3 regions of the Priestia sp. FSL R5-0597 genome follow, and region 3 is predicted to be linked to each of the others. Evidence: riboswitches for the same ligand, from Rfam matches in the RefSeq annotation. Region 3 holds a riboswitch; each other region holds the start of a gene.

Region 1 (4,148 bases), 3.5 Mb from region 3:
TCCCATCATCAGTAAAGTTTTCACGGTTAGTATGCGTGAGAAAAATAAGAGTTATTCGTTTTGATGCATACAAAAAAGCACTTGCCCAGAGTGGGCAAGCGCTTTTCTTCTATTATTTATTTACCGGCAATACCCCGCCTTTGTATTTTTCTTTAATGTAGTCTTGAATTTCTTTAGAGTGAAGAACTTTTACTAAAGCTTTCACTGTATCTTTATTTTCGTCACCTTTGTGAACCGTAATGATGTTTGCATATGGGTTGTTTTCTTTGCTTTCCACTGCGATTGGATCTTTTACTGGATCTAAACCAGCATCGATAGCATAGTTAGCATTGATAACAACAGCGTCACCTTCATTGTTTTTGTACATTTGAGGTAACAATCCGCCTTCAACATCGGCTTTAAATTTTAAATTCTTAGGGTTTTCTACAATATCTTTAATTTGTGCGTCTGTTTTCTTTACGCCTGGTTTTAATTTGATCACGCCAGCTTTTTCAAAAATCGATAAAATACGTCCTTGCTCTGCTACTGCATCACGCATAATAACTGTGCCGTTTTTCGGAAGATCTTTTAAGCTTTTGTATTTTTTAGAGTAGATACCAATTGGTTCAATGTGAATGGCACCGGCACTTACGAAATCATACCCTTTTTCACCTTTATGATCTTTTAGCACTGAATTCATATAAGGAACGTGCTGGAAGTAGTTTGCATCAATTTCATTGTTTGCAAGAGCTGTGTTCGGTAAGATGTAATCTTGGAATTTTTTAATCTCTAAATCAATTCCTTGTTTTTCCAAAATAGGTTTTGCTTGTTCTAAAATTTCAGCATGAGGCGTATTAGATGCACCCACGACAATTTTCTTTTCATCTTTTGATCCATTGTTAGATCCACACGCCGCTAATCCTACTACTAGCGCAGATGTTAATGCTAAAGCTGAAAGCCATTTTTTCATAATAAATAATCCTCCCTTTATCTTTTATCAATTTTTGCAGTAATCGCATCTCCAATAAGTTGGATAATAAATACAATAATCAAAATTAAGATCGTAGCGGCTAGCGTTACGTCATTATGACTGCGCTGGAATCCTTCTAAATATGCAAGGTTTCCAAGACCTCCAGCTCCAATCACACCCGCCATTGCCGTATAGCCGACTAACGCAATGGTTGTTACTGTCAAACCGGAAATCAAAGCTGGCAGCGATTCAGGTAACAGCACTTTAAAGATAATAGTGCTTGTTGTGGCTCCCATTGATTTAGCAGCTTCAATAACACCTTTATCAATTTCACGCAGACCAATTTCTACAAGACGCGCATAAAATGGTGCTGCTCCAACAATTAAAGCCGGTAACGCTGCATTAGCGCCTAAAATACTTCCTACCAATGCTTTGGTAAATGGAATCAGTAAAACAATTAAAATAATGAATGGAATGGAACGAAAGATATTTACAACCGCCGACACAATGGCATATAAAGGTTTGTTTTGCCAAAGCTGTCCTTTGGACGTTAAAAATAAAAGCAAGCCCAATAAAATACCTAGAACAAATGTGGCTACAACTGAAATAGCCGTCATATATAGTGTTTCATTTGTCGCTTGAATAAAATCATCTAAAATAACGTTTGGAAATAGTTTCTCAAGCATTTGTCATTACCTCCACTTCTACCTGCTGCTCATGAATGTATGCAATGACTTTTTCAACTTCTGTTAATTCTCCGTCTAAATGAACGAACAACGTCCCGTATGAACCTGTTTGTGTATGAGAAATCTTTCCTTGCAAAATATTAATCGTTACATCAAACTGTTTTAAAATCGTTGTAATGAGCGGTTGCTCTGCTTTTCCGCCAACAAACGTCAGCTGAATAATTTGCCCGCTTGGATACAGCTCTTTTACTTGTTCAATCGTTTCAAACGTTTCCTCTGGTTCAGAAATCTGTTGAACGAATCGTTTTGTAATCGGCTGCTTAGGTTTTCTGAATACTTCTAGCACTTGTCCTTCTTCTACTACTGCCCCATTTTCCATAACGGCTACTCGATGACAAATTTTACGAATGACGTGCATTTCATGAGTAATCAATACAATGGTTAACCCTAGCTTCTCATTAATATCTACTAACAGATCTAAAATAGAATCTGTCGTTTGAGGATCAAGCGCTGATGTTGCTTCATCACAAAGCAATACTTTTGGATTGTTCGCTAGCGCTCGAGCAATCCCAACACGCTGCTTTTGTCCCCCGCTAAGCTGTGATGGATAAGCATCTTCACGCCCTTCAAGCCCGACTAGCTTAATAAGTTCGTCTACTCGTTTCATTCTTTTTTCTTTTGAAATCCCTGCTATTTCTAACGGAAAGGCAATATTTTCTCGTACCGTACGCGACCACAAGATATTAAAGTGCTGAAATACCATACTAATTTCTTGTCTAGCTTTTCTGAGTTTTCCGCCTTTAATTTTTCCAATATCATTACCTGCTACTTCGACCGTTCCTGTCGTTGGTGTTTCTAATCCGTTTAGCAAGCGAATCAAAGAACTTTTCCCCGCTCCGCTATAACCAATAATTCCGTAAATTTCACCTTGGTTAACGGTTAGATTCACATTATCAACAGCTGTTACTTGACCGCTTTTGGCCTGATAAATTTTTGTAACGTCTGTTAATGTAATCATATTTCTTCACCTTCTTTAATAAAAACTTAATTATGTTAGGTTGCCCTATAGGATGAAAAAGCCGTAAAACAATTTTCCCCATTAAAAAAGCCTCTCTGCGCATGACAGAAAGGCTCGATATTTAATCCTTTCTCTCATCTTTCAAAGCGCATAGCTTTGCAGGAATTGGCACCATTTCAGTTAGTCTGACGGTTGCCGGGTTTCACAGGGCTCAGTCCCTCCACCTCTCTTGATAAGAGTTCGCAACAATTATTTTGTTTTTGGGAAATATTCATTCATTTATGAACATTCATGAGTGTGATTTTAGCATGTGTCAGATAGGCTGTCAACAGATTTTGTTCTTGGGATAATATCCCAAGATTTCAACAGCCCCAACGGTTCGCTCTCTTTCAACTTCTTCATTTTAAACAAACGTTTGATTATCGAAGCTCCTCGAGTACGTGCTCGATGGAATGAAACGCGTAGAGTTTTTTTACCATTTCACCATTTTCCACTTCAATCAAACAAGGTACGCTTTCAATAGAAAATAATTCTGCTTTTGAAGGCATATAATTTAAATTGCTCATTCCGATGGTTACATCCGGCAGCATCGCTTCTGCCACGGTTAACATTTTTTTTGCCAGCTGACATGTCCCGCAAAAAGGCGTATGGAAAAAGATAAAGGCTCTTTCTCCTTCTTTTAACTGATCATCCAGCTGTTTTTCGCTCCATTCTTGCATGTTGCTCATTCCTTTTATGTTAAAAATTCTGCATTAACATCGATATTGGCACTCAGCAATACTGTTGCTATGTGATGTCTAGGGGCGGCAGCAACTTCTCGGTACATTTTATCAATATATAGATGCTCTGCTTCCGGAAGCTCTCGTTTAAATTGTTTTCTCAGCTTATTCCCTGAATCATCAGAGTCAACGAGTATGTATACCTCTTTGTTAAACGTACAGTCAATAATTTCATCCAGCTTTGATAAACTAATCGTACCGTTTGTACAAATAATTTCAATTGGTTCTCGAATGATATCTTGAATACGCTTTTTATCTGACTTTCCTTCGACAATAATTACTTTTTCAATTTCAATTAGCCCCATTTTCATCACCCATAATCGTCAGTTGTATAGTAACATCATTTCTTTATGCTATACAATATTCGTTAATGTATCACAGTTCACCTGTTTTTTAAAAGAAATTTGCAAGAAAGAACTCTTTTAAAAGGCAGTTTAGGCCATATTATCTCTATAAAACAAGAAAAACAGCGGCAGTTGCCACTGTTTAGCACCATCCTGCTTCTTCATCGCAGTCTGTATATTTTTGCGTTTCACCTTGTTTTTGTACGTCCGCGTATTGATAGAACTTATTATTTTCTTGCGAATATCCTTCTTCAAAGCGGTATTCATTGCCGCTTGTTCCGTAGCTAACTTCACCAATTGGCTGCTTATCAACGTATAATTTCATACCGCCGTCATGAAATTTAGCTGTAACGCGATCTGTAACGTCCATTT
Region 2 (4,148 bases), 2.5 Mb from region 3:
ACATATGACCGCAAAGAACGGACGGCGGGTGAGTCAAAATATCCGCTAAAGAAAATGCTCGCTTTTGCATTTGACGGGATTACGTCTTTTAGCGTAGCACCTATACGCTTACTGACGCTGCTTGGAGGAGCTTCGTTTCTCTTTAGTATTTTGTTTGGCATTTATGCGCTGATTCAAAAATATTTAGATCATACGCAAATTGGCTGGACGTCTCTTATTTTATCAATTTGGCTTGTAGGCGGCCTGCAGCTAATGGGAATAGGTCTTGTCGGAGAATACATTGGCAAGATTTTCAACGAAGTGAAACAGCGTCCTAAATATGCGATTGAAAGAGATTTATATACAAAACACTCGTTAGACACACAAAAAGATTTGCTGATGCATTAATTAAGAAGCTTCTCCTGAATGGAGAGGCTTTTTTGTTAAAGTGTTTATCATAATTTTTAAGGTAATAGGAGATGCTACTACTAAAATTTCTAAGGAGATCAAAATCTATGAAAAGACTACTTTATACAGTCAGCACTTTTTGTTTTGTTTGGCTTGCTTTTGCAACCATTCATGTCAGCGCTCTTTCGATTGAGAAACTTCCAATGAAGAAATCATCTGAACAATGGTCGGTCGAACTGACAAAAGCGAGCATGACGGGAGATAATCAGCTAAAGTGGAAAAATAACGTCTATCATACATATGGATTAACCGTTGAAAACATTGGAAAAGACGTAGAGCGTGTGCAGGTCCAAGCTTTTCGGCACGAAGGAAAAAATAAGGCGAAATACAGCTTGTTTTCTCCTATTGAAAGGTCTAACTTAAGCAAAAGCGGTCAGCGTTTTCGCTATGCCAATTTTGCTGTTCCTGGAAAAGCGGCAGGCTTAGACATCATGATTAACTGGACGGATGAACAAGGCAACCATCAAGAACATTTTGAATTTAAATAAAAGTCTTCGCTTAGGCGAAGACTTTTTTTTGCAGGAATTTATCTCTGTATGTGGAAAACGAACACGAAAGGAGAGATTGTGATGATTGCAAAAGCTACTGAAGAAGAAATACAGGAAATTCGGACGAAATCTGCTGATGCGCTGTTTGAAGGAACAACGCATCAGTTTCAACCGTCAACTGAACGCGTAAATGAACTAATTGATAATGCCCTTGAAAAAGGGTGTTATTATTTAGTATCTAGACAAGAAAATAAACTTGCAGGCTGGGTTTTTGTCGGTCCATCTGCCGACTTCTTTTCAAAAGCAGAAATTGGCTTTATCTACGAGTTATATGTTTTACCAGAATACCGCGGGCAAGGTCTAGCCAAGCCGTTAATGCAAAAAGCAATTGATGAATTGTCTATCAAAGGATACCCTGAAATCAGACTCAGCGTTCATGCTGGGAATTTTGCACAGCATGTGTACCGTGAACTTGGATTTGTAGATAAACAAATATCAATGAGCCTACAGGTGGCAAAACGTCCGTAATGTTGGTGAATGTCAGCGAGTCCATAAAACATAAGATGTTATACATGCGATGAGGTTCGGTAATGAAAGTAAAAGTAAATAAGTAGCCCAAACGGCGCCTTTATCTAGTACTTCAACAGCTCCTCTACCTGTATGATCTGAGGCGGGGGGATCTTCAAGTGCGTTCATAATCAGAGCCGCCGCTGCTAAAATAATCCCTCCAATGCTTCCGGTTGTTTTGACAATTGCAATATGGAAAGTAGATGAAAAAGCAATGCTAAGAAGCAGCAGCAAGCTTCCCAAAAAAGCAGATAACATATATCGTTTCATGTGCTCACCATCCTTTATAAAATCATACCATATTTTACTTCTTTTTTCTTTTTATTGAAAAGCTATTGACGTAACCTATAAAACATATTAGAATAGTCAGAAATAATTTAAAAGCGAAATATTCTTATCTAGAGAGGTGGAGGGACTGGCCCTTTGAAGCCTCAGCAACCACAATTATTGAATGGTGCTAATTCCAGCATAGCCTAGCTCTGACAGATAAGAAGAGGAATCTTTTTCTATGATGAAATCCTCTTCTTAGGAAGAAACATTTCGTATAGAAAAGGTGATGACATTGAAAAATACACAACAGGCGCTAAGCGTTGATGATTATTTAGATCTATACTTGTTAGCAAAAGAACTAAAAGACGAAACGTGGCAGCAGGAAATTTTAGCCGCGCTAAAAACGAAGCAAAATCGTTCATTTGAAGACAAACAATCCGCACTCGTTCAAGAAATATGGGAAGATTTTAAACAGTTAAATGAAGATATTTCTTTTACGTATCGCTTAATTCAAGAAGAGCCAACTAATGAACAGTTTCAAGTTAAATTAAGGAACTTGAGAGAACGGCGGATCACGCTGAGTCGTGAATTATATTTAGCTAAAAAACAGTATGTTGAACACACGCAGTAAAAGGATCCGCTTGATAAACAAGCGGTTTTTTTGCATGTAAATGTTAGAAGCGTTCTATTTCGGGTAGTAAATAGATAAGACAAAAAAAGGAGGGATAACAGTGGCCCAAGGTGTATTATGTGAAGTGAATGAGTGCATGTATTGGAAATCGGGAAATAAATGCAGTGCAGAGTCCATTTACGTTGTGAGTCCTGAAAGTAGTCACCATGTTTCTGAAACGGAAGAACCTGGCTGTAAAACTTTTGAACCCGCGAGATAAATGCTAGTTTTATAAAAAAGCATAAAATGAACGATGCGCTGACGGAGTTGAGTCGGCGTTTTTCTATTTTTAAAAAAATACTATTACTTAGGTGCGATAATAAATACATAGTAAAAAAGCAGTGTCTACGTCTAATTGTGCGTTTAAACAAAATGATACGATATTTTTTTTGTTTTTCGACAAAAGAAAAACGAGAGAAAGGTGATAGAATAAAAATATACAGCCTAGCTGACTTTTAGCATAAATTTATATGAAAGCGCTAACAAAAAGCTGTATTCATCTCGTTTTGACAGATTGGAAAAAGGGGAGACGTTTATGCAGGGGAAAACTCAGGGGAAAGAATTGAAACGCGGGTTAGAAGAAAGACATGTGACGCTGATGTCCTTAGGAGCAGCCATAGGGGTAGGGCTGTTTCTTGGATCTGCATCTGCTATTAAATTAGCAGGGCCGGGAATATTATTGGCGTATGGATTTAGCGGAATGATTATGTTTTTTATTATGAGAGCACTTGGAGAAATGGCGATTCAAAAACCTGTTGCAGGTTCATTCAGCAAGTACGCGCGCGACTATTTAGGGCCCCTTGCTGGTTATCTAACAGGTTGGAACTACTGGTTTTTATGGGTTGTAACATGTATGGCTGAAATTACAGCCGTTGGTATTTATATGGGATATTGGTATCCGGATGTACCAAACTGGATTTGGGCGTTATCGGCGCTTGTCATCATGACAACAGTTAACTTCTTAGCTGTTAAGGCATATGGTGAACTGGAATTTTGGTTTGCACTTATTAAAATTTTAGCGATTGTGTTAATGATTGCCGTTGGATTATTAATGATTGTGTTTGGAATCGGGAACGGCGGCGTTGCGACGGGTATTAAAAACTTATGGGACAACGGCGGGCTGTTCCCGAACGGATTCAAAGGTATTTTACTGTCGCTGCAAATGGTTATGTTTGCATATTTAGGAATTGAAATGATCGGCGTTACCGCGGGAGAAGTGAAAAATCCAGAAAAATCTCTAGCAAGAGCGATTGATTCGGTCTTTTGGCGTATTCTTATTTTCTACGTTGGTGCATTATTTGTCATTATGTCGATTTATCCTTGGCAAGAAATTGGTTCACAGGGAAGCCCGTTTGTATTAACATTTGAAAAAATCGGGATTCCAGCAGCGGCAGGCATTATTAACTTTGTGGTGCTAACAGCAGCTCTTTCTTCTTGTAACAGCGGTATTTTTAGTACAGGCCGTATGCTGTTTAACTTAGCAGAGCACGGAGAAGCTCCAAAAGGATACGGTCAGCTGACAAAAGGCGGCGTACCTGGAAAAGCTGTTTTAGCATCAGCGGGTGCGTTATTAGTCGGAGTAGCGTTAAACTACATTGTGCCTGCCAAAGTATTTACGTGGGTAACAAGCATTGCAACATTCGGTGCGATTTGGACTTGGGGAATTATTTTGCTTTCTCAAATTAAGTATCGCAAAACGCTAAAAA
Region 3 (9,690 bases):
CCTTCATCATCGGCAATTTCGTCTAGCCGCGTCAAATCATAAGCTGTATCCCATAGCTCAGGAAGCACAAGGATGTCAGGGTTTTCTTTTAGAGCTTCCGTCATTTTTTGTTGAATATATTTTCGGTTTTTAGTTGGGTTTCCAAACGCAATATCAAGCTGCAAACACGTGATTTTTACACTCACTTTATCATCCGTCCTTTTTTTAGTAGTTGAAAAAAATGACTTTACAAGTTGAGTATTACAATATATTATTTGTGACTAGAATTTCAAGAATTTTTTGAGAAGGTGTGCGATGATGAAACAATTTGAGCAATCGGAACTATTAAAAAGTTTACCAAAACAATTTTTTGCATCACTTGTAGGCAAGGTAGGAAAAGTAATGGCCCAAGGGCACGACGTTATTAACTTAGGGCAGGGAAATCCTGATCAGCCCACTCCTTCACATATTGTAGAAACACTCCAAAAAGCAAGTGCTAATCCTATGCATCATAAATATTCTCCATTTCGGGGGCACCAGTTTTTGAAAGAGGCCGTTGCGACTTTTTATAAACGAGAATATGGCGTTGATGTGGATCCTGAAAAAGAAGTAGCTATTTTGTTTGGCGGGAAGGGTGGACTTGTTGAAATCCCGCAGTGCTTATTAAACCCTGGAGATACGGTGCTGGTTCCGGATCCTGGATATCCTGATTACTGGTCTGGAGTAGAGCTTGCAAAAGCAAAGATGGAAGTGATGCCGCTCACGGCTGAAAATCATTTTCTGCCCGTATACGAAGAGATAGGTGAACGTGCTAAAGAACAGGCAAAGCTCATGTTTTTAAACTATCCGAATAATCCTACCGGTGCAGTGGCAACGGCAGAATTTTTTGAAGACACCGTGGCGTTTGCTGCCAAGCACGATATTTGTGTGGTACACGACTTTGCCTACGGAGCCATTGGATTTGATGGTAAAAAGCCAATCAGCTTTTTACAGACTCCTGGTGCAAAAGAGACGGGAATTGAAATTTATACTCTTTCTAAAACGTATAACATGGCGGGATGGCGAGTTGGATTTGCTGTAGGAAATGAAAGTGTAGTAGAAGCTATTAATCTTCTTCAAGATCATATGTATGTCAGCCTCTTTGGGGCGGTTCAAGAGGCAGCAGCGGCAGCTCTGTTAGAATCTCAACAATGTGTGAATGATTTAGTTAAGCGCTATGAATCTAGACGCAATACCTTTATTCAAGGGCTTCAAGAAATTGGTTGGGACGTTACATCTCCAGCGGGTTCCTTTTTTGCATGGCTAAAAGTTCCTAAAGGATATACTTCTGAACAATTTTCAGATTTACTTCTTGAAAAAGCCCACGTTGTAGTGGCACCTGGAGTAGGCTTCGGAACATATGGTGAAGGCTATGTGCGCGTAGGACTGCTGACGGATGAAGAGCGCATGAGAGAAGCTGTATCTCGAATAAAAAAATTAAATTTATTTTAAAAACGCATTGACAATCCTTTTTGAGTTGGCTTAATATGTAAGAAGTTAACGAGATTAATAACCGATAAATCCTAGCGGTATTTTTTATTTAGTATATAATCTACGAATTCAATTTAAATAAATAGCAACTTTCTTATTAAGAGTAGGTGGAGGGACTAGCCCGATGAAGCCCGGCAACCGACTTAACGCATGTTAAGCACGGTGCTAATTCTTGCAGCAGCAGCTGAGAGATAAGAAGAGCAACGAAAGCCTCTTCTTAATCACAGAAGAGGTTTTTTTTATTAACGATATTAAACAGCAAGGGAGTTTTTAGCATAATGAGTGAAATCGTTGCAAGCTACTTACTACATGACAATAAAGGAAATTTTCATAAAAAAGCGGAAGGAATTGCTTTAGGACTAACCGTCGGCTCATGGACAGGTCTGCCGCTTTTAGATCAACAACAGCTTCAAAAGCATAAAGGGCGCGTCGTATCCGTAACTGAGCTTCAAGACTGCGAACGTGTTAACGGATATTTAGGCGGAGAGGTTAAGCAGGCTATTGTCAAAATTGCTTATCCAACTGCCAACTTTTCAAGAGATTTACCGGCTATTTTAGTTACGGTTTTCGGAAAACTATCACTTGATGGAAAAGTGAAATTATTAGACTTGGATTTTCCTGATGAATTATTAGCTGAATTCCCAGGACCGCGCTTTGGAATAGAAGGTATACGAGAGAAACTAGGCGTTTATGACCGTCCGCTTGTGATGAGTATTTTTAAAGGCGTGATTGGAAGAGACATGACGTACTTAACAACTCAGCTGCGTGAGCAAGCGCTTGGCGGAGTGGATTTGGTTAAAGACGACGAGATTTTGTTTGATAGTGAACGAACACCTTTTGAAACTCGCGTTACAGAAGGAAAAAAAGTACTGAATGACGTATACGAAAAAACGGGACACCGCACGCTGTATGCTGTTAATTTAACGGGACGAACGTTTGAATTAAAAGAAAAAGCGAGAAAAGCAGCTGAGCTAGGAGCCGATGCTCTTTTATTCAACGTATTTGCTTACGGGTTAGACGTACTGCAGGCACTTCGAGAAGATGATGAAATTAACTTGCCGATTATGGCACACCCAGCTGTTAGCGGAGCGCTTACGCCATCAGAGTTTTACGGTTTTTCAAATTCATTACTGCTTGGAAAACTATTGCGCTTAGCCGGAGCAGATTTCTCACTGTTTCCATCACCATACGGAAGCGTAGCGCTTTCTCTTGAAGATACGACAGGCATTGCCTACGAATTAACGCGTCCTGTGTACAAATATAAGCAGACTTTCCCGGTTCCTTCAGCAGGAATTCATCCTGGAATGGTACCGCAGCTTGTGAAGGACTTTGGAATCGACAGCATTATTAATGCAGGAGGCGGAGTTCACGGTCATCCAGACGGCGCTATCGGAGGAGGAAAAGCATTCCGTGCGGCGATAGATGGAGTACTCTCTCATCAAACACTAGCCGAAAAAGCGGAAGAATCAAAAGAGTTGCAAAAAGCTTTGCAACTATGGGGAACAGTAGAGGTGAAAGCATGACATCGTTAAAAATCTTTTGTGACTTTGATGGAACAATCACAAATAGCGATAACATTATTGCTATTATGAAACAATTTGCTCCTCCGGAGTGGGAAAGTATTAAAGACGACGTGCTAGCACAGCGCGTCTCCATTCAAGAAGGAGTAGGGCAAATGTTTGCCTTGCTTCCCGTGGAATTAAAGGAAGATATTATTTCTTATATTTTAGAGACGTCTGCTATTCGAGATGGATTTGATGATTTTATTGCCTATACAAAAGAGCATCATATTCCGCTTTATATTGTAAGCGGAGGAATTGACTTTTTTGTAAAACCGCTTTTGGGAAATCGAGTTGCAGAGGAAATGCTCTACTGCAACGGATCTGATTTTTCCGGTGAGCATATTTCCATTACGTGGCCTCATACATGTGATAAACAGTGTACAAATGACTGCGGCTGCTGTAAGCCAACGATTATTCGCCATCTTGCAGATGAAAGAGATCATACGGTTGTTATTGGCGATTCAATTACAGATTTGCAGGCTGCCAAATTAGCTGACACTGTCATTGCGCGTGACTTTTTAATTAAAAAATGCGAAGAGCTATCTCTACCGTATCGTCCTTTTTCTACTTTTTATGATGTGATTCACCATTTACAAGAATTAACAGAAGAGGTGAAAGCATGAGTATTATGGCTCAGCAAAGATTACACGAGCTTGCAGATATAAAAGATGAGTTGGCAGAGCGCGATTGGTTCTTCGGTACAAGCGGAAACTTAGCGATTAAAGTGGATCAAAATCCGACAACTTTCTTTGTATCAGCAAGTGGAAAAGATAAAAGAAAACGCACAAATGAAGACTTTTTGTTAGTTGATCAATACGGGAAGCCTGCAGAAGAAACGCATTTAAAGCCTTCTGCTGAAACGCTTTTACACGTTAAGATTTACGAGTCAACGAATGCTGGGTGCAGCCTTCATGTACATACAATCGACAACAACGTGATCTCTGAACTGTACGGAGATGAAGGGTTTATTTCATTCAAAGGCCAAGAAATTATTAAGGCACTGGGTATTTGGGAGGAAGATGCGGAAATTACTGTTCCGATTATTCCGAATTACGCGGATATTCCGACACTAGCAGAAGAATTTTCTCATCATATAAAAGGCGATCAAGGCGCGATTTTAATTCGTAACCACGGAATTACGGTATGGGGGAAAAATGCGTTTGAAACAAAAAAAGCGCTAGAAGCCTATGAATTTCTATTTAGCTACCATGTGAAATTACTATCACTTAAAGGCATTAAGCCAAAGGTGCATTTATAAAAGGAGGAAATAAAAATGGCGCAAATTCGCTTACATGTAAATAATAAAAGAATTGAAACTCAAGAGGAAGTATCAGCTTTTCTGGCAAACAATGAAGTTATTTATGAAAACTGGGATATTACAAAACTTCCAGAAAATCTTCGTGAAAAATATGATTTAACTGATGAAGAAAAAACAGAAATTTTAAACGCTTTTGGTGAGGATATTAAAGATATTTCTGAACGCCGCGGCTATAAAGCTCAAGATGTTATCTCGTTATCGGAATCTACACCAAACATTGATGAATTGTTAAAAAACTTTCAGCGCAAGCATATTCATACAGATGACGAAGTTCGCTTTATCGTAAGCGGTCATGGAATCTTTGTTATTCAAGGAAAAGACGGTGAATTTTTTGATGTTGAATTAGAGCCGGGCGATTTAATTTCAGTACCAGAAAACATTCTTCATTACTTTACACTAATGGAAGATCGTAAAGTAGTCGCTGTGCGAATTTTCGTGACAACTGAAGGATGGGTACCTATTTACGCATAACAACTACTTGTAAAGCATAGGTCATGATCACCCCGCTTTTACATCTAAAAGCGGGGTATTCTTTGGATTATTATAAAACTAACTATTTTTATATGAATAATAAGTTTAATAGGAGGAACACCATGAAAAAGAGTAAAAAAATGCTGTGGCCACTTACTTTGCTCGTGCTTCTAGTTTTTGCGCTGGCTGCCTGCACGAAAGAACAGCCAAGTCTAAACGAGAAAGCACAGGCAGCTCCAGCGCAGCAAGCGGCTTCTGCTAAGCCTGTACAGCAAGAAGGAAAAAAGATTACGAAAGATACAAAAATTGCTCTTATTTCTGAATTTACGTCAGGCACTCACGCTGCTCAGTACATAACAGGTGTGACAAAAGCGGCTAAAAAAGCAGGAGTACAGCTATCCGTTTCTGATTCTAATAATGATCAATCTAAAATGGCGGCGTATTTAGACACGGCTATTAACCAAAATGTTGACGGTATTATGATTGACCACGGCCGGGCTGAAACCCTTGAACCTGGCGTGAAGCGCGCGATTGCAAAAGGGATTCCCGTTATTGCAACAGACGTAGAATTAAAAGTAGAAGGCGTTACAACGATTGACCAAGATGATTATATGCTTGCGCTCCAGGGGCTAAAGCAAATGATGCAGGACATTAACGGAAAAGGAAATATTGTATATGCGTTTGTTGGAGGCTTTGCACCGATGGAAAAACGCGACAGCATTTATAAAATTATGATGAATCGCTATCCAGATGTAAAACAAATTGCCACATTTGGAAGCGCAACAGACAACACCTCTCTAGACACTCAAAATAAAATGGCGGCTGTATTAAAGCAGTATCCAAATAAAGGAGACATTGCAGCCGTTTGGGCACCTTGGGACGAATTTGCAAAAGGAGTCACAAGAGCGATTAAAGAAGCAGGACGAGATGAGATTAAGGTATATGGAGTGGACTTATCTGATGAAGACCTGCAAATGATGCAGGCAAAAAACAGCCCGTGGAAAGCGTCAGCTGCTGTAAACCCAGCTTCAGTAGGAGAAAAGCAGGTTGATCTGCTTCTTAAAAAGATTTCCGGTCAAGAGATCCCTCGTTATTATTCCTTTGATCCGGTTTTAGTCAAACAAACTGACTTGCCTAATCAAACGATTAATATGGACCAGCTTAGTCAGTACGTAGAAGAATGGGGTAAAAAAGAGTAGAAGTGGAGGGACAGACATGACGAACGAGCTTTCAATGAAGAACATTACAAAAAACTTTGGTTCTTTTCAAGCGCTGAACAAAGTTGATTTTACTGTTCAAAAAGGGGAAATTCATGCTTTATTGGGAGCCAATGGTGCCGGTAAAAGTACGTTGATGAAAATATTGTGCGGAGCTTACGACGAGTACGAAGGAAAGATTTACAAAGACGGAGGAGAAATCTCTATTTCTTCTCCTAAAGAAGCGAAGAGCCACGGCATCGGCATTGTACACCAAGAAGTCGATGTAGCGCTGATTCCTTCGCTATCAGTAGCTGAAAACATTGTGTTAGACGTGCAGGTTTCTAAGAAAAGTAAGACATTTGTAAACTGGAAATCTATTTATAAGAAAGCGGAAGAAGCTCTTTCTTTACTTGGTTCTTCTTTATCCGTTAAAAAAAATGTTGTTGATCTAACTCTATCAGAAAAACAGCAGGTGCTTATTGCACGTGCAATTGTACAGAATGTTGATTATTTAATTTTGGATGAACCAACCGCACCTCTTAGTGTGGAAGAGACGAAACAATTGTTTTCTGTGATGAGAGAGCTGAAGAAAAGCGGAGTAGGCATTATTTATATTTCACATCGCCTTCAAGAAGTGGTTGATATTTGCGACCGCTTAACGGTTTTAAAGGACGGACGCTATGTAGCTACAAAAGAAACTTCACATACATCAATTGAAGACGTGATTACGCTCATGTTAGGAACGTCTTCTGTAAAACAGTGGGTCAAAAAATCAGTAGAAGTTGGAAACGAACTTTTACATGTAGAAGCATTATCCCTTCCAGGGCGCCTTTCGAATATCTCTTTTCATGTAAAAGAAGGAGAGGTAGTCGGTATTGCAGGGCTTGTAGGAGCAGGGAAAACGGAGCTTTGCCGAAGTCTATTTGGTTTAGAGCAATATGTCAGCGGCAGCGTTCGGTTAAAAGGCAAGAAACTAAAGTTGAATAAGCAGCCGTATTATTATATTGCACAAGGTCTTTCTCTTGTTCCTGAAGAACGAAGAAAAGAAGGAATTTTTGTTCATGAATCGATTGCCGATAACTTAGTTTTGCCAAGTCTGTCCCGCTTTACAAATTATTCGTTTCTAAAGCGAGGAAAGATCAAAGAAAAAGCGCAGAAAACGACTGGGCAAGTTGGCGTAAAGTCTCATTCTATCGAGCAGTCAGTTGGAACGTTAAGCGGTGGAAATCAGCAGAAAGTAGCAATCGGAAAATGGCTTGTTACGGATTCTGACGTACTGTTGTTCGATGAGCCAACTAAAGGGGTTGATGTGGGCTCTAAGCGAGAGATATTCGACTTAATTACAGGGCTTGTGTCACAGCAAAAAGGCGTTGTTTATGCAACCTGTGAATTCGAGGAGCTGCTAGGGGTAGCGGATCGAATTTATGTTATGTACAACGGGAAAATCGTGAAAGAATTATCCAAAGAAGAAGCAACTAGTGAAAAATTATTTTATTATACAGCAGGAGGAGTAAAAGGATGAGTGCGGAGTATGTAACAGAACCTGTAGCGAAACCAAAGAGAAAAATAAGCGTTTTCGACTTTTTTTACAAATATGGGACAGTCTTAATGATTTTTGTTATTATGATTATTTTTTCCATTGCCACACCTAACTTTTTAACAGGAGAAAACATTAGTGATATTCTGCGCTCTATTTCCATTGTTACCTTAATTGCGCTTGGTGTAACGATATCGTTAACGGTCAACGGACTCGACTTATCTGTAGGATCTACGGCTGGTTTAGCCACTATTTTATCAGCTTCTATGCTCGTTTTACACAGACAAGAAATTGCAGTTGCGATCATTGTTCCGATTATTGCATCGCTTCTCATCGGGTTAGTGAATGCTTTTTTAGTAGTGAAAGTAAAGATTCCTGATATTTTAGCCACGCTTTCCATGATGTTTATCGTACAGGGGATTTTATTAACGTATACAAAAGGCTCAGCTATTTATACCAATATGCCTTTACCAAGCGGAGAAAGAGCTCCGGGAATTTTCATTCCTTCTTTCCTTGCGCTGGGGCAAGGTCACTTTCTAGGTATTCCCGTCCCTGTGATCATTATGCTGCTGACTGTGCTGCTTGTTCATATCGTTTTTTCCTATACAAAGTTTGGTCGTTTTTTCTACGTAACAGGAGGTAACATAGAAGCAGCAAGACTTTCGGGTGTACCGGTTAATCGTTATCGTATGTATGCCTATATGTTTTCAGGTTTGCTTGCTGGAATTGGAGGAGTCGTTTTAGCTGCCCGTATTGGAGTAGGAGAAGTGAACGCAGGCTCACCATTTTTAATGGATGCCGTAGCTGCGACATACATTGGCTTTTCCGTATTTGGAGCAGGGAAACCGAATGTATTCGGGACGCTGATTGGCTCTATTTTAATTGGTGTGCTGTTAAATGGATTAACGATGCTAAATGTTCCGTATTATATGCAAGATATTATTAAAGGAGCTGTATTAGCAGGAGCCTTGGCTTTAACGTATTACCGCTCGAAACAAACATCTACGGCTGTGTAAACAGCCGTTTTTTTTCGTTTGAAATCGGGAAGAATAAGGAAAAACAATAGTATAATCTATTATTTATGTAGAAAGAGGGAGTATAGATGAAACGTGTCGTCATTATAGGAGGAGTAGCCGCCGGAATGAGCGCAGCTTCACAGCTTCGCCGGATGAAAGAAAAAGAAGAAGTGGAAATCCTTGTGTTTGAAAAAGGTGGAGATATTTCTTACAGCGCATGTGGCATGCCTTACTATTTGTCAGGTGTTGTAAAAGAAAAAGACGATTTGATTGCTCGTACGAAACAAGAGTTTGAAGAGCGAAATATCTCCGTCCATCTTTTTCACGAAGTTAAAGAAGTAAACCATACAAAGAAATACATAGTAGCACAAGATGTCAAAACGCACGCTGAAAAAGAGATAACATATGATGAACTCATCATTGCAACTGGAACAACGGCTGTTAAACCTAATTTTATGAGTGATAACATGCCGAATGTATGCACATTAAAGTCATTAGAAGACAGCGAAAGAATCTATACATATCTACAGGCTCACTCCGTAGAAAAAGTCACTATTATTGGTGGAGGATATGTCGGAATGGAAGTAGCTGAAGCAATGAAGGCTTTGGGAAAAGAAGTACGGGTCATTGAACAGGGAAAGCAGATTCTATCTATTTTAGATCAAGACATGGCAGAGCATTTACAAAAGCAGCTAGATGACGATATTTTATTTCATTTCGAAGAAGAAGTGGAAGCATTGCTGCATTCAGATGGTTCCGTCACTCACGTTCAAACAAACCGTCAAACGTACCAAACGGATTTAGTGATTGTAAATGTAGGAGTTCGTCCGAATACGCAATTCTTAGAAAGAAACGGACTAAGAATGCTTGAAAATGGAGCTATTTTAGTAAACGAGAAGTTGGAAACCAACGTGCCTCATATCTACGCAGCGGGAGATTGTGCAACGAGCTATCACCGCGTATTAAAAAAAGATGTTCATATTGCTCTTGGAACCATTGCCAATAAGCAAGGAAGGGTTCTTGGTTACCGATTAGGGGGAGAAAATAGAGAATTTCCGGGTGTTCTAGGTACAAGTAT

What was found. Region 3 has a riboswitch for S-adenosylmethionine ahead of mtnW (2,3-diketo-5-methylthiopentyl-1-phosphate enolase). Riboswitches for the same ligand answer to the same signal wherever they lie in the genome.
Region 1: another riboswitch for S-adenosylmethionine. It lies ahead of MKX72_RS25225 (methionine ABC transporter ATP-binding protein); the one in region 3 lies ahead of mtnW (2,3-diketo-5-methylthiopentyl-1-phosphate enolase).
Region 2: another riboswitch for S-adenosylmethionine. It lies ahead of MKX72_RS19585 (hypothetical protein); the one in region 3 lies ahead of mtnW (2,3-diketo-5-methylthiopentyl-1-phosphate enolase).

The regions. Positions count from the first base shown of each region.
Region 1 covers NZ_JBBOUZ010000001.1:4,767,744-4,771,891, forward strand. The annotation lists gene MKX72_RS25215 (MetQ/NlpA family ABC transporter substrate-binding protein) at 113-949, opposite strand; gene MKX72_RS25220 (methionine ABC transporter permease) at 967-1,635, opposite strand; gene MKX72_RS25225 (methionine ABC transporter ATP-binding protein) at 1,628-2,653, opposite strand; SAM riboswitch class I at 2,785-2,892, opposite strand; gene MKX72_RS25230 (thioredoxin family protein) at 3,073-3,372, opposite strand; gene MKX72_RS25235 (toprim domain-containing protein) at 3,387-3,737, opposite strand; gene MKX72_RS25240 (YusG family protein) at 3,919-4,148, opposite strand, start outside.
Region 2 covers NZ_JBBOUZ010000001.1:3,720,135-3,724,282, reverse strand. The annotation lists gene MKX72_RS19605 (glycosyltransferase family 2 protein) at 1-387, shown strand, start outside; gene MKX72_RS19600 (hypothetical protein) at 495-935, shown strand; gene MKX72_RS19595 (GNAT family N-acetyltransferase) at 1,017-1,463, shown strand; gene MKX72_RS19590 (hypothetical protein) at 1,476-1,772, opposite strand; SAM riboswitch class I at 1,894-1,995, shown strand; gene MKX72_RS19585 (hypothetical protein) at 2,065-2,403, shown strand; gene MKX72_RS19580 (DUF1540 domain-containing protein) at 2,504-2,662, shown strand; gene alaP (alanine permease AlaP) at 2,978-4,148, shown strand, end outside.
Region 3 covers NZ_JBBOUZ010000001.1:1,252,350-1,262,039, forward strand. The annotation lists gene MKX72_RS06345 (carbon-nitrogen family hydrolase) at 1-185, opposite strand, end outside; gene MKX72_RS06350 (pyridoxal phosphate-dependent aminotransferase) at 298-1,470, shown strand; SAM riboswitch class I at 1,601-1,707, shown strand; gene mtnW (2,3-diketo-5-methylthiopentyl-1-phosphate enolase) at 1,788-3,032, shown strand; gene MKX72_RS06360 (2-hydroxy-3-keto-5-methylthiopentenyl-1-phosphate phosphatase) at 3,029-3,694, shown strand; gene MKX72_RS06365 (methylthioribulose 1-phosphate dehydratase) at 3,691-4,329, shown strand; gene MKX72_RS06370 (1,2-dihydroxy-3-keto-5-methylthiopentene dioxygenase) at 4,345-4,860, shown strand; gene MKX72_RS06375 (sugar ABC transporter substrate-binding protein) at 4,983-6,059, shown strand; gene MKX72_RS06380 (sugar ABC transporter ATP-binding protein) at 6,076-7,581, shown strand; gene MKX72_RS06385 (ABC transporter permease) at 7,578-8,612, shown strand; gene MKX72_RS06390 (CoA-disulfide reductase) at 8,699-9,690, shown strand, end outside.